3 regions of the Arthrobacter sp. UYCo732 genome follow, and region 1 is predicted to be linked to each of the others. Evidence: predicted binding sites of a transcription regulator. Region 1 holds the regulator's gene; each other region holds the start of a gene.
What was found. Region 1 encodes LexA, which represses DNA repair genes until DNA is damaged. Its sites were predicted from a motif close to TCGAACANNTGTTCGA; they were not measured.
Positions count from the first base shown of each region.

Region 2: a site for LexA is predicted at 1,846-1,861, ahead of ABIB45_RS03935 (LexA family protein). Genes of this name have one in related genera too.
Region 3: a site for LexA is predicted at 1,458-1,473, ahead of ABIB45_RS02485 (DUF6504 family protein). Genes of this name have one in related genera too.

Region 1 covers NZ_JBEPPJ010000021.1:43,855-47,102, forward strand. The annotation lists gene ABIB45_RS19270 (LysM peptidoglycan-binding domain-containing protein) at 13-501, opposite strand; gene lexA (transcriptional repressor LexA) at 840-1,586, shown strand; gene ABIB45_RS19280 (ATP-dependent DNA helicase) at 1,692-3,248, opposite strand, start outside.
Region 2 covers NZ_JBEPPJ010000002.1:138,585-141,832, forward strand. The annotation lists gene ABIB45_RS03915 (hypothetical protein) at 1-255, opposite strand, end outside; gene ABIB45_RS03920 (hypothetical protein) at 312-530, opposite strand; gene ABIB45_RS03925 (hypothetical protein) at 589-1,308, opposite strand; gene ABIB45_RS03930 (hypothetical protein) at 1,305-1,622, opposite strand; gene ABIB45_RS03935 (LexA family protein) at 1,918-2,349, shown strand; gene ABIB45_RS03940 (Y-family DNA polymerase) at 2,370-3,248, shown strand, end outside.
Region 3 covers NZ_JBEPPJ010000001.1:507,570-510,817, reverse strand. The annotation lists gene ABIB45_RS02490 (DNA polymerase III subunit alpha) at 1-1,060, opposite strand, end outside; gene ABIB45_RS02485 (DUF6504 family protein) at 1,057-1,389, opposite strand; gene ABIB45_RS02480 (hypothetical protein) at 1,554-1,943, shown strand; gene ABIB45_RS02475 (chorismate mutase) at 1,946-2,266, opposite strand; gene ABIB45_RS02470 (VOC family protein) at 2,286-2,708, shown strand; gene ABIB45_RS02465 (SOS response-associated peptidase) at 2,737-3,248, opposite strand, start outside.

The DNA.
Region 1 (3,248 bases):
CGGTCCCGGCAGCTACTGGGCGGGGACGAACAACTGCTGGCCGGGCACCACGCCGCCGGAGGTGAGGTTGTTCAGCTGAACGATGTCTGCGATGACGTCGCGGGCGTCCCGCTGGGGCACTGCGGTGGCGGCGATGGCCCAGAGTGACTGCCCGGCCTGGACCGTGACGGTGACCGTAGGCGTCACGGAGAGATCGGCGGCAGAGTCGGCCGCCTTCGCCGGAGAGTTAAGGAACCCGGCAAGCGAGAGCAGAACCGCAGCCAGGATCACCAGCGGGATGCCGATGAGCACCACGCGACCCCTGCGGGTCAGGCGGAGCGGAGGCAATGGTTCCTTCCGCTGCCGGGACGCTATGGACTTCCGTGACGGGCGGGAGGTCCAGCCAGCCCGATCATCCCGAGGCGCCCACTCAGGTCCCTGCGCCGCCTCAAGCCGTGAGGTGAGGTGCTGGACGGAAACGAACTGCGGACGGGAGTCCTGCGAAGCAGATATAGCTGACATGAGATGAGCCCTCCTGGACCATACTGTGCTGCCCGGTGTGCCATACGCATCCCTTTCCTGTACCGGCTGAGCCGTAACACGATGCGAATATTCGAATCCGCAGACGACGAGTAGAACACATGTTCGAACTTTGCTTCTCCATTTTTAGCACTTATCAACGAATATTGTCGAGACTCGCTAGAACAAATGTTTGAAAAAGCCAAGTGGCTGGCCTACGTTTGGATCAAAGAACAACCACTCCTGTAGTTGATCAGCAGGGTCTGACAATCAATCAGCCCGGAGGTTCCACGCACCAGCGGCCGGACCGGAACCGGGGCAACCGAAAGGCATTGGCGAACATGGCAGCACCAGCCGCCGAGGGCAAGGCACCGCCACAGGGCCGCCAGGCCCAAAGGACTCCCAAGGGACTTACCGCCCGCCAGAAAAAGATCCTTGAGACGATCCAGCGTTCCGTCAATGACAACGGTTATCCCCCGTCCATGCGGGAAATCGGCGACACTGTGGGTTTGGCGAGCCTCTCCAGCGTCACCCACCAGCTTTCCCAGCTCGAAAAGTTGGGCTATCTCCGCCGGGATCCCAAGCGGCCGCGCGCCATGGAAGTCCTGATGCCCTTGACGCTGGATGGCGGCTCGGCCAAATCCCGCGGCTCAGCCAAACCGGCCGTCCTGCACAGCATCGGCGGAACGGTCACAGAACTTCCGACCGCCATGGACACGGCAATGGTGCCATTGGTGGGCCGAATCGCTGCCGGCGGACCGATCCTTGCCGATCAGGTAGTTGAAGATGTCATGCCCCTGCCCCGCCAGCTCGTGGGTCAGGGTGAGCTGTTTATGCTGCGCGTGGCCGGCGACTCCATGGTGGACGCTGCCATCTGCGACGGCGACTGGGTAGTGGTGCGCCGGCAGGCAGACGCCGCCAACGGGGATATCGTTGCGGCCCTATTGGACGACGAAGCCACCGTGAAAACATTCCGCCAGCGCGATGGCCACACTTGGCTGTTGCCGCAGAACACCCAGTACGAGCCTATCCTTGGTGATCACGCCACCATCATGGGCAAGGTCGTCTCGGTCCTGCGTTCCCTGTAGTACCGGCCGCTCTAGAACCGGCCGTTGCACTGCCGGCCGCGGCAGCGTACTGGCCGATGTCATACCGGCGCCGTGATACCGGCAGTGACGGTCGCTGTAGGACCGTCAGGCGTCTTTCCCGGCCAGCCTTTGGAGGGCGGCAAAGGCTGTCTTGCGGTCCGTGGTGGGCCAGAACGGCGGAAGCGCCGCGCGGAGGAACCCGGCGTACCGCTCCGTGGCAAGGCGTGAATCGAGGACGGCCACTACTCCCTTGTCCCCAGTCGAACGGATCAGCCGGCCCGCCCCCTGGGCAAGGCGGATGGCCGCGTGCGTGGCCGACACCGCCATAAAGCCGTTTCCGCCGGCCTGCGCAACGGCACGCGAGCGGGCAGTCATCAGCGGATCATCCGGCCGCGGGAACGGAATGCGGTCGATCACCACCAGCCGGCAGGATCCGCCCGGAACATCAACCCCCTGCCACAGGGACATGGTGCCAAACAGGCAAGTATCAGGCTCGTCAGCGAACTGCTTTACGAGCGCGGTCATAGTGGAGTCGCCCTGGCAGAGGATGCTGAGCCCCAGCCGCGGGCGCATTGCCCCAGCAGCCTCTTCGGCCGCACGGCGCGACGAAAAGAGGCACAGCGCGCCGCCGCCGGACGCCCGTATCAGTGCCTCCAGCTCGTCGAGGGCCTCGGGTGACGCGCCGCGGCCGGGTTTGGGCAAGTGCCCGGCCACATACAGGATGCCCTGCTTCGGATAGTCGAACGGCGATCCGACGTCGATACCCGTCCAGCTCGGAGCGCCCTCCCCTACCAGTCCCAGGCCACCGGCGGCAGGTTCGAACGCTGACCCAATGGCCAGGGTTGCCGAGGTCAGCACCACGGTGTGGCCGGCGAACAGACCTTCACGCAACTTGCCGGCGACACTGAGCGGCGCGACGTTGATCAACGCGGGAGAGGTCTCGTCAGGCTGCGAATAGCCCTGTTGGGGGTCGAAGGAACTGGCGCGGGAAAACCACACCACTTCGCGGTTCTCGCGGGCGACGATGAGCCGTTCACACAGTTCCAGGATCAGCATCAGCCGCGAGCGGGCAAGCTGCCGCCCGCCGTCGGCCGTTTGGCTGCCGTCACCCTTGGAATCTGACAGGGCAGCCCGGCAAGCCTCCCGCAACTGGTCCACGCAGTCCAGCTGTTCATCATTGAGTCCGTTGGGCAGGAGCCCGTCAGAGACTCCCGCCAGCGCGAGTTCGAGGTTGGCCGCGGCCGCGTTGAGTGCGTCAACCGTGATGGCAGTGTGTTTCCGTGCGCCCGAGGCTGCCGCGTAAATCATGGCCACCGAGAGCTGCCCGGAGACCGCACCTGTGACCCGGTCCTGGAGTTCGTGGGCCTCGTCCACCACTACAACGTCATATTCGGGAAGTACGGCAAGGCCCTCGAAGGCGCTGACGGCCAGCATGGCATGGTTGGTGACCACAACGTCGGCCTCGGCCGCCTCATGGCGTGCCAGTTCACTGAAACACTCGGCAGCCATCGGGCATTTCTGTGCGCCCAGGCATTCCATCGAGGTGACCGAAACCTGCCGCCAGGCGCGGTCCGTGACGCCGGGAAGAAGTTCGTCGCGGTCTCCGGTGGCGGTTTTTTCCGCCCATTCGCGCAAGCGCACTACTTCCTTGCCCAGCTGCGA
Region 2 (3,248 bases), on a different contig from region 1:
GCCGAGGCCATCGGCTACTGAGCGCCACACACCGTAGCCGGTGCAGGTCATCAGCTCGAACTCGATGCCCGGCTGGGCGCCAAGAACACGCTCGACATACCGAAGCGCCCCGTCTTCGGTGGACCACACGGAGATCCCGCCGGTGTCTTCCGAATAGGAGGAGAGCAGCGCGCCCCAGACCTGAGCGGTGTCAACGGTCAAGGGGAGTGCTTCGGCGCGGCGCGGACGGGTCAAGGTGGTTGTCATGGCCGTCATGTGTGCGGAGTCTCCGCCACAGCTCACCGCTTAGGCGCCGACACCGAACGTGGGGGTCAGGCCGCGGGGGTGAGCGGAATGCGCGGCTTGCGGATTGGGCGAGCCGGGATGTTGACGAGCACGGGGGTCGGGACCCCGACCCCCTCGATGGTCTGCTCCCAGTCGGGGGCGAAGGTGTTCCTGATGGTTCTGTACAGGTAGGAGCCCAGCCAGATGAACATGACGGCGGCGAACAGCCAGGAGACGTAGGTCAGGAGAAGGTCGGTGATCAGCATGGTCCTGATGTGTGCGGGTCGTCAGGTTGCCGTCACCGGAGGATCCCATGCGGGAGAATCAGGCGCCGGCGGCGGGCCGTTCTGAAACCGGCGGTGTGTCGGTGACGCCGAGAACATAGTCGAACTGGGCGCACTCAGCCTCCAGTTGTGGGATCTCAGCCACGAGCTTTTCAAGATCGGCACGGGCTGTTTCAAGACGAAGTCGGGCTGCAGTCCGCTCCGTCGGCATGGCGCGAAAGATCCAGCGGTTCACCGGTGATTCGACGTCAAGGTTGGGTTCCTTGTCCGGCGAACGGGTGAATTCGGAGTTCCGTCGCAGCAGCTCCTCATCACTGACGCGCTGAATGGACGGCCCTTGGACCGGTGCGACGTTCTCGGCCCGGATGACAGCATGGCCCTTGAATGAATCGACCCGGGTCACCGCGAAGAAGGACTTTTCGTGTTCCATGCTGGGTCGGATCCAGACGGGTGAGTCCAAGGTGGTCGGGTTGGGGTTGAACTTGCTGACCGGCTGGGTGGCGTGCTGGTGCAACATGAATGTCAGGCGGTTGACGGTGACCGAGTTCATTCGGTCGTAGACAACCTCGATTCCAACATCCGGGAGGTGGGCGCGGTGCCGGCGGAGGTTGCCGGGCACGTTGGCAGTGCCGAAGCCGGCGATGATCACCAGGGGGTTGTCCGGGATGGCGCTCAGGGCATCGATCAGCTGACGGACGGTGAGCTGGGTGGTGGGTGCAGTCATGGCCGTAATGTGTGCGGAGACGGGTTCCGGGCTCACCGCGGCTCATTGGTCCACGTGCAGACCACGGCGGCGATGCCGCGGGAACTGTCGCCGTCGGCGTCGGTGGAGCATGTCAGGCCGAAGGCGGCGGCCCCGAAATGGAGGTCAAAGCCCGCAGAGTGCCCGCGGGTCTGCCCTTCGGTGGCTCGGACTCGATCTCCACCGTCGCCGGGAAGCGCGGTGACGTCCAGGGCGCGGTCGAATTCCGGGGCGGCCGACTGGCATCCGGTCATCAGGGCCGCGGTGGCGGCCAAGGCCAGCAGCGGGACCATGATGCGGCGCTTCACTGCCTGTGGTCCGATGTGCCGCATTTGGTGCCGAGCAGGTAGGTGTGGTGGCAGCGGTTACAGGTGCCGAGATGCTGGGGCGCGGGGTTGGTTTCGGCTTCCAGGGGACCGGCGTCGGTAGTACGGGGCGGACTGGGGGAATCGGTAGCAGAGATCATTGCTCCCATGTGTGCGGACCGCAGTCCTCCGCTCACCCGCATCAAGGACGGTCGGGGCCCGGAGTAGGCCATCAGCCGTATAATTTTGTTCGAAGAGATGTTCACATTTGGAAAAGCCTGTTGAGAACAAAGATTCGATTAAAGCAAGGAGGGAGCCGTCGATGAGCGTCGTCGTCCTGTCGTCTCTGGACGTCTTTGCATCGGATCTCAAGGGTCCGCTCGTGTCTCCGGTCTCGGTGCCGGCGGGCTTCCCGTCACCTGCACAGGACTACTTCACCGGCCGCATCGACCTGAACAAACACCTGATCCGCGACGTCACCAGCACCTTCCTGGTCCGGGTGTCGGGACATTCGATGGACGGCGCCGGCATCGCCGACGGCGACGAACTCGTCGTGGACCGGTCGATCACTCCGGCTGACGGCCAGGTTGTCATCGCGGTCATCGACGGGGAACTGACCATCAAGCGGCTCCGGCTTGAACATGGCCGTGTCAGGCTGGCTGCGGAGAACCCCGACTACCCGGACATCATCGTCCCGGAATTGTCTGAAGTAACGGTGTGGGGTGTCGTCACCCGATGCCTGCACCACGTCTGAAAATGGCTGAACTGCATCCGATGCGAAATCCTCAATCCAGGGTGGAGCGGACGGCCCTTATTGATGTGAACAGCTTCTATGTGTCGGCCGAGAGATCCTTTGACCCGAGCCTTGAAAACAAGCCGGTCGTGGTGTTGTCTAACAATGACGGCTGCGTGGTCGCCAGATCGAACGAAGCCAAGGCGCTGGGCATCGAAAACGGTGACCCCTGGTTCAAACTGGTTGGTGACGCCAAACGCACTGGCCTGATCCACCGCAGCTCCAACTACGAGCTTTACGGCGACATGTCGAGCCGCGTCATGGAGATCATTGGCCGGTATGCAGCCGTCACCGAGATTTACTCGATCGACGAGGCATTTGCTTTACTCCGAGGCACCCCGGAGGAGCTCGTGAAGACCGGGGTGGAGATCAAGGCTGCCATTGCCAGGAACACCGGGTTGCCCGTTTGCGTCGGCATTGCCCCGACCAAGACGCTGGCCAAGTTCGTCAACCGGGTGGCCAAACAGAACCCTGCCCTCCAGGGCGTCTGCAGCTGGGATACGCTGCCGGCCGCCCACGCCGAGGCGATCATGTCTAAGGTTCCGGTGACCGGTATCTGGGGGATTGCCGGCCGGCTCGGGAAGAAGCTGAACGCCCTCGGGATCTTCACCATCGCCGACCTGAAAGCCACCGATCCGGTGGTGATGCGGAAGAAGTTCTCGGTGCTCATGCAGCGGACAATTATGGAGCTCAACGGCATCCCATGCATCCCGATGGAAACCGAGATCGCGACCAAGCAGCAGCTGATCTTCTCCCGGTCGTTTTCAAAGCCGGTTACCACCGCGGCACGGATGCACGAGGTGATGGCGATCTACGCCCAGCAGGCCGCTATCCGGCTCGCGAAGGACCACCAGCAGGCG
Region 3 (3,248 bases), on a different contig from region 1:
AGCGCATTTGCTTGTGGGCTGGGCCTGCTATTCCCGGAAACCGCCTGCCGATCCCGGCCTCACAGCGCTGCGCCAGTTCAACGTGTGGGTCCTGGCTGATACCGATGACTGACGCCTCCGGGACCACAGGCTGCTTCCATCCCATGTCAGCCACCGGATCCATCCGGCAGTAGTCGGCGAGCGCCTCAGTCTGCGCCATCAGCTGCTTAAGGTCAGCCGTGCCGTACCCCGCGGCGCGGATGATGTCCTTGCCGAGCTGCAGCATTTGTCCTGATGTTTTGAGCCAGGCCTGCCCGTTGGGCTGAAGGAGCGGTTCGGTAGCGAGTTCAGGCAGGGACTTCAGCGTGCGCGCCGAGTCGAGGACATCAGCCGTGGCGGCACCGTCTTCGGCACAGTAGCGGACAGCATTAGTGAGCACGGCCGGGACGCGGTGTTCTTCGGCGAGTTTGAGCATGCGCACTGCATGGGCGGTGCTCACAGGCGCACCGGGGGCGGTCAGCTGGGAAACGACTTCAGCCACCAGGGTCCCTGCGGGCATGGCTTCGAGCCAGCCCTTGAAAAGGGTACGGGGGCGGAGGTAGCGACGGCCGCCCATGGCCCGGCCGACGTCGGAAGCCGGGCCGATCAGGACTGTCAGGACCGGCTTCAGCGTTGTGGGGTCAAGCGTCCGTGAGGCGAGTTCGGCGCGGGTGACTGCCACAGGCACCGCTCCCCGGGCTTTGCCCGAGGTGCGGGCATGGGCGTCCGATACCAGCCTGCACAGGGCGCGGTAGCCCGCCCCGTTGTTGTGACCCCGCGCAAGCACCACCACCCGGCCAGCGAGCTGGGTGCGGTGATCGCCGTCGTCGTCGAAGACCGCAAGGTCCACCCCTACGATGGGGTCGATGCCGGCAGCCATGCAGGCTTTGAGGTGTTTGATGGTGCCGTAGAGCCCGTCCCGGTCCGTGCAGGCGAGCGCTGTTGCCCCGTCTGCGGCGGCAACCTGGGCCAGTTCGTCAGGCCAGGAGACTCCATAGTGCGCGCTGAAGGCGGTGGAAACGTGGAGGTGTGTGAAGCTCATGCTGTTTTGGGGTGGAGGGGGTGGAGTGCGTCATGGATGCGAAGCAGCCTCCAGCGGCCGCTGCCCAGATGCCTGCTGAGGTCAAGGGTCAGGGGCTCCCCTGCGCCATTATGTGGTTCAGCACGGACCTGGACCCGCCAGATCTCATGGTCCACCAGTCCCGGTCCGCTGCCCAGCGGCGCACGGCGTTCCTCGGCCCACCATTCCCGGCGTTCGTACCACCGCACAGGTTCAGCGCACACCGAGTAGTCCCGCCCGGCCCACTGGAGTTTCAGCGGCTGGCCGGCCGGGGTGCAGACGACGTCCACGGACTCGCTGAACATACCCATGGACGCCTCCCGGACTGACTGAACTGGCGCAAAATGCTGCTGCAAAATGCTGCCGAACAACAGGATATTCGAATACATGTTCGAACAATTCCAGTCTACGACGGCGCCCCGACAAAACCTAGACAGGGGTGGACGGACGCGTCAGCAGGTAGCAGGATTGTGCCATGAGCACCCATGACGCACTCCTCAAGCACGTAAGCATCAAGGCCCAGGAAGAAACCCTCGTGGCAACCTTCGATATCGACGGCAACATCCCCGGGGCAGGTGCGTACGTGGTGGGGCTCGTGGCGGCCAGCCCTGATTTCTCATCCCAAAGACGGCTGGGCATTGAGTTCATGAACGGGGAGGCAATCGCCTTCTACTCATTCAGCCACGATCAGAGCGCCGAAGAGAATTATGATCTTGGCGGCGTGACGCATTCCGGCAACACCATCACGGGGAACTTTCCCATCGCCGCCGTTCACGGCCTGGGCAAGGGACACGTCATGTCAGCCTTCAGCGAGGCTGACGGCCGGGAATTCCAGTCCGGCGTCGCCGTTGAGGAAGCGCTGTAGCGTCAGCTGTTTTCTTTGTGGACCTTCATCTCGAGTTCGATGAACCCCGAGATCATGGCCCGGTACGTGGATTCCACGATGTCCGGATCAATGTCCTTCTTTTCCGCAGCTCCCCGGACGTGCTCAATCACGCGTTCCACGCGACCGGGGGCGCGGACTTCAGCGTCGTCCCCCTTCAGGGCTCCGGCGATCCGGATCAGGCGTTCACGCCGGGCAATGAGCGAGACAATCTGGTCGTCAACTTCGTCGACCGCAATCCGAACCGCAGCGAGCTGTTCCTTGTCGGCCAAAGCATCCCTATCGTTTCCTTGAATTGTTGCCATCCTCTGACAGTATCGAAGCATGCAGCCCAGAGTCGACTTCATCTCATTAGGTGTCCGAAGTGTTGATGCCTCCCGCCATTTCTATGTGGAAGGCCTTGGCTGGCCTGTGCACCTCGAAATGCCAGGCGACGCAGTGTTCATCCAGGTCAACCACGGCTTGGTCCTTTCCCTGTGGGACGCAGGGCAGATGCACGCCGAAGCAGGGGTTGGCGCCCCTGGTCCGGTCCCGCGCATCACCCTCAGCCACAACCTGGCCAGCACCGATGAAGTGGACCGGGTCATGGCCGAAGCCCGGGCCGCGGGCGCGGAAATCGTTGCCGAGCCCGTCACCCAACCGTGGGGTGGGTACAGCGGTTATTTCGCCGATCCGGACGGCTTCCGCTGGGAGATTGCCTACAACCCAACCTGGGAAGTGGACGACGACGGCAAAGTCACCGTCTAGGGCATCGTCACCCCTTTGAACCACGCCCCTAGAACAGCGCCTCCACAGGCCGGATGAGTTCCGGGGAATTGTTACGCACGTTCCCCACCCCGGTGCCCACAGAATCCACGTGCCAGTCGGCGGCGACCTCCTTGACATGGGCGCGGACGAGGTCCACGAGGAAGGCGGCGTCATCGATCTGCGGGTCAAGCCACGACGCCATGGTTGCGCGGTCCATGGGCAGCGGCACCCGGTCGTGCAGGGCGGTGAGTTTGCCGAACACCGTGGACTCAGCACCCGGCGGCGGGGTGTCGGCAGTGAGGATGGAGGTGGAGAGCATCCAGCGGGCGGGATCGCCGTCGGCCTTGGCCGGGTCCTTCCACCACTCATACAGGCCGGCGAACACCAACCCGCTGCCTTCGCCCGCATGGACGTAGTAGGGCTGCTTGGCCTTCCCGGTCCCCTGCTTCCATTCGTAATACCCGTCAGCCGGCACAGCGCACCGCCGGGACTTGACGGCCTTGCGGAACGCCGGCTTCTCCAGCACGGTCTCGCTCCGGG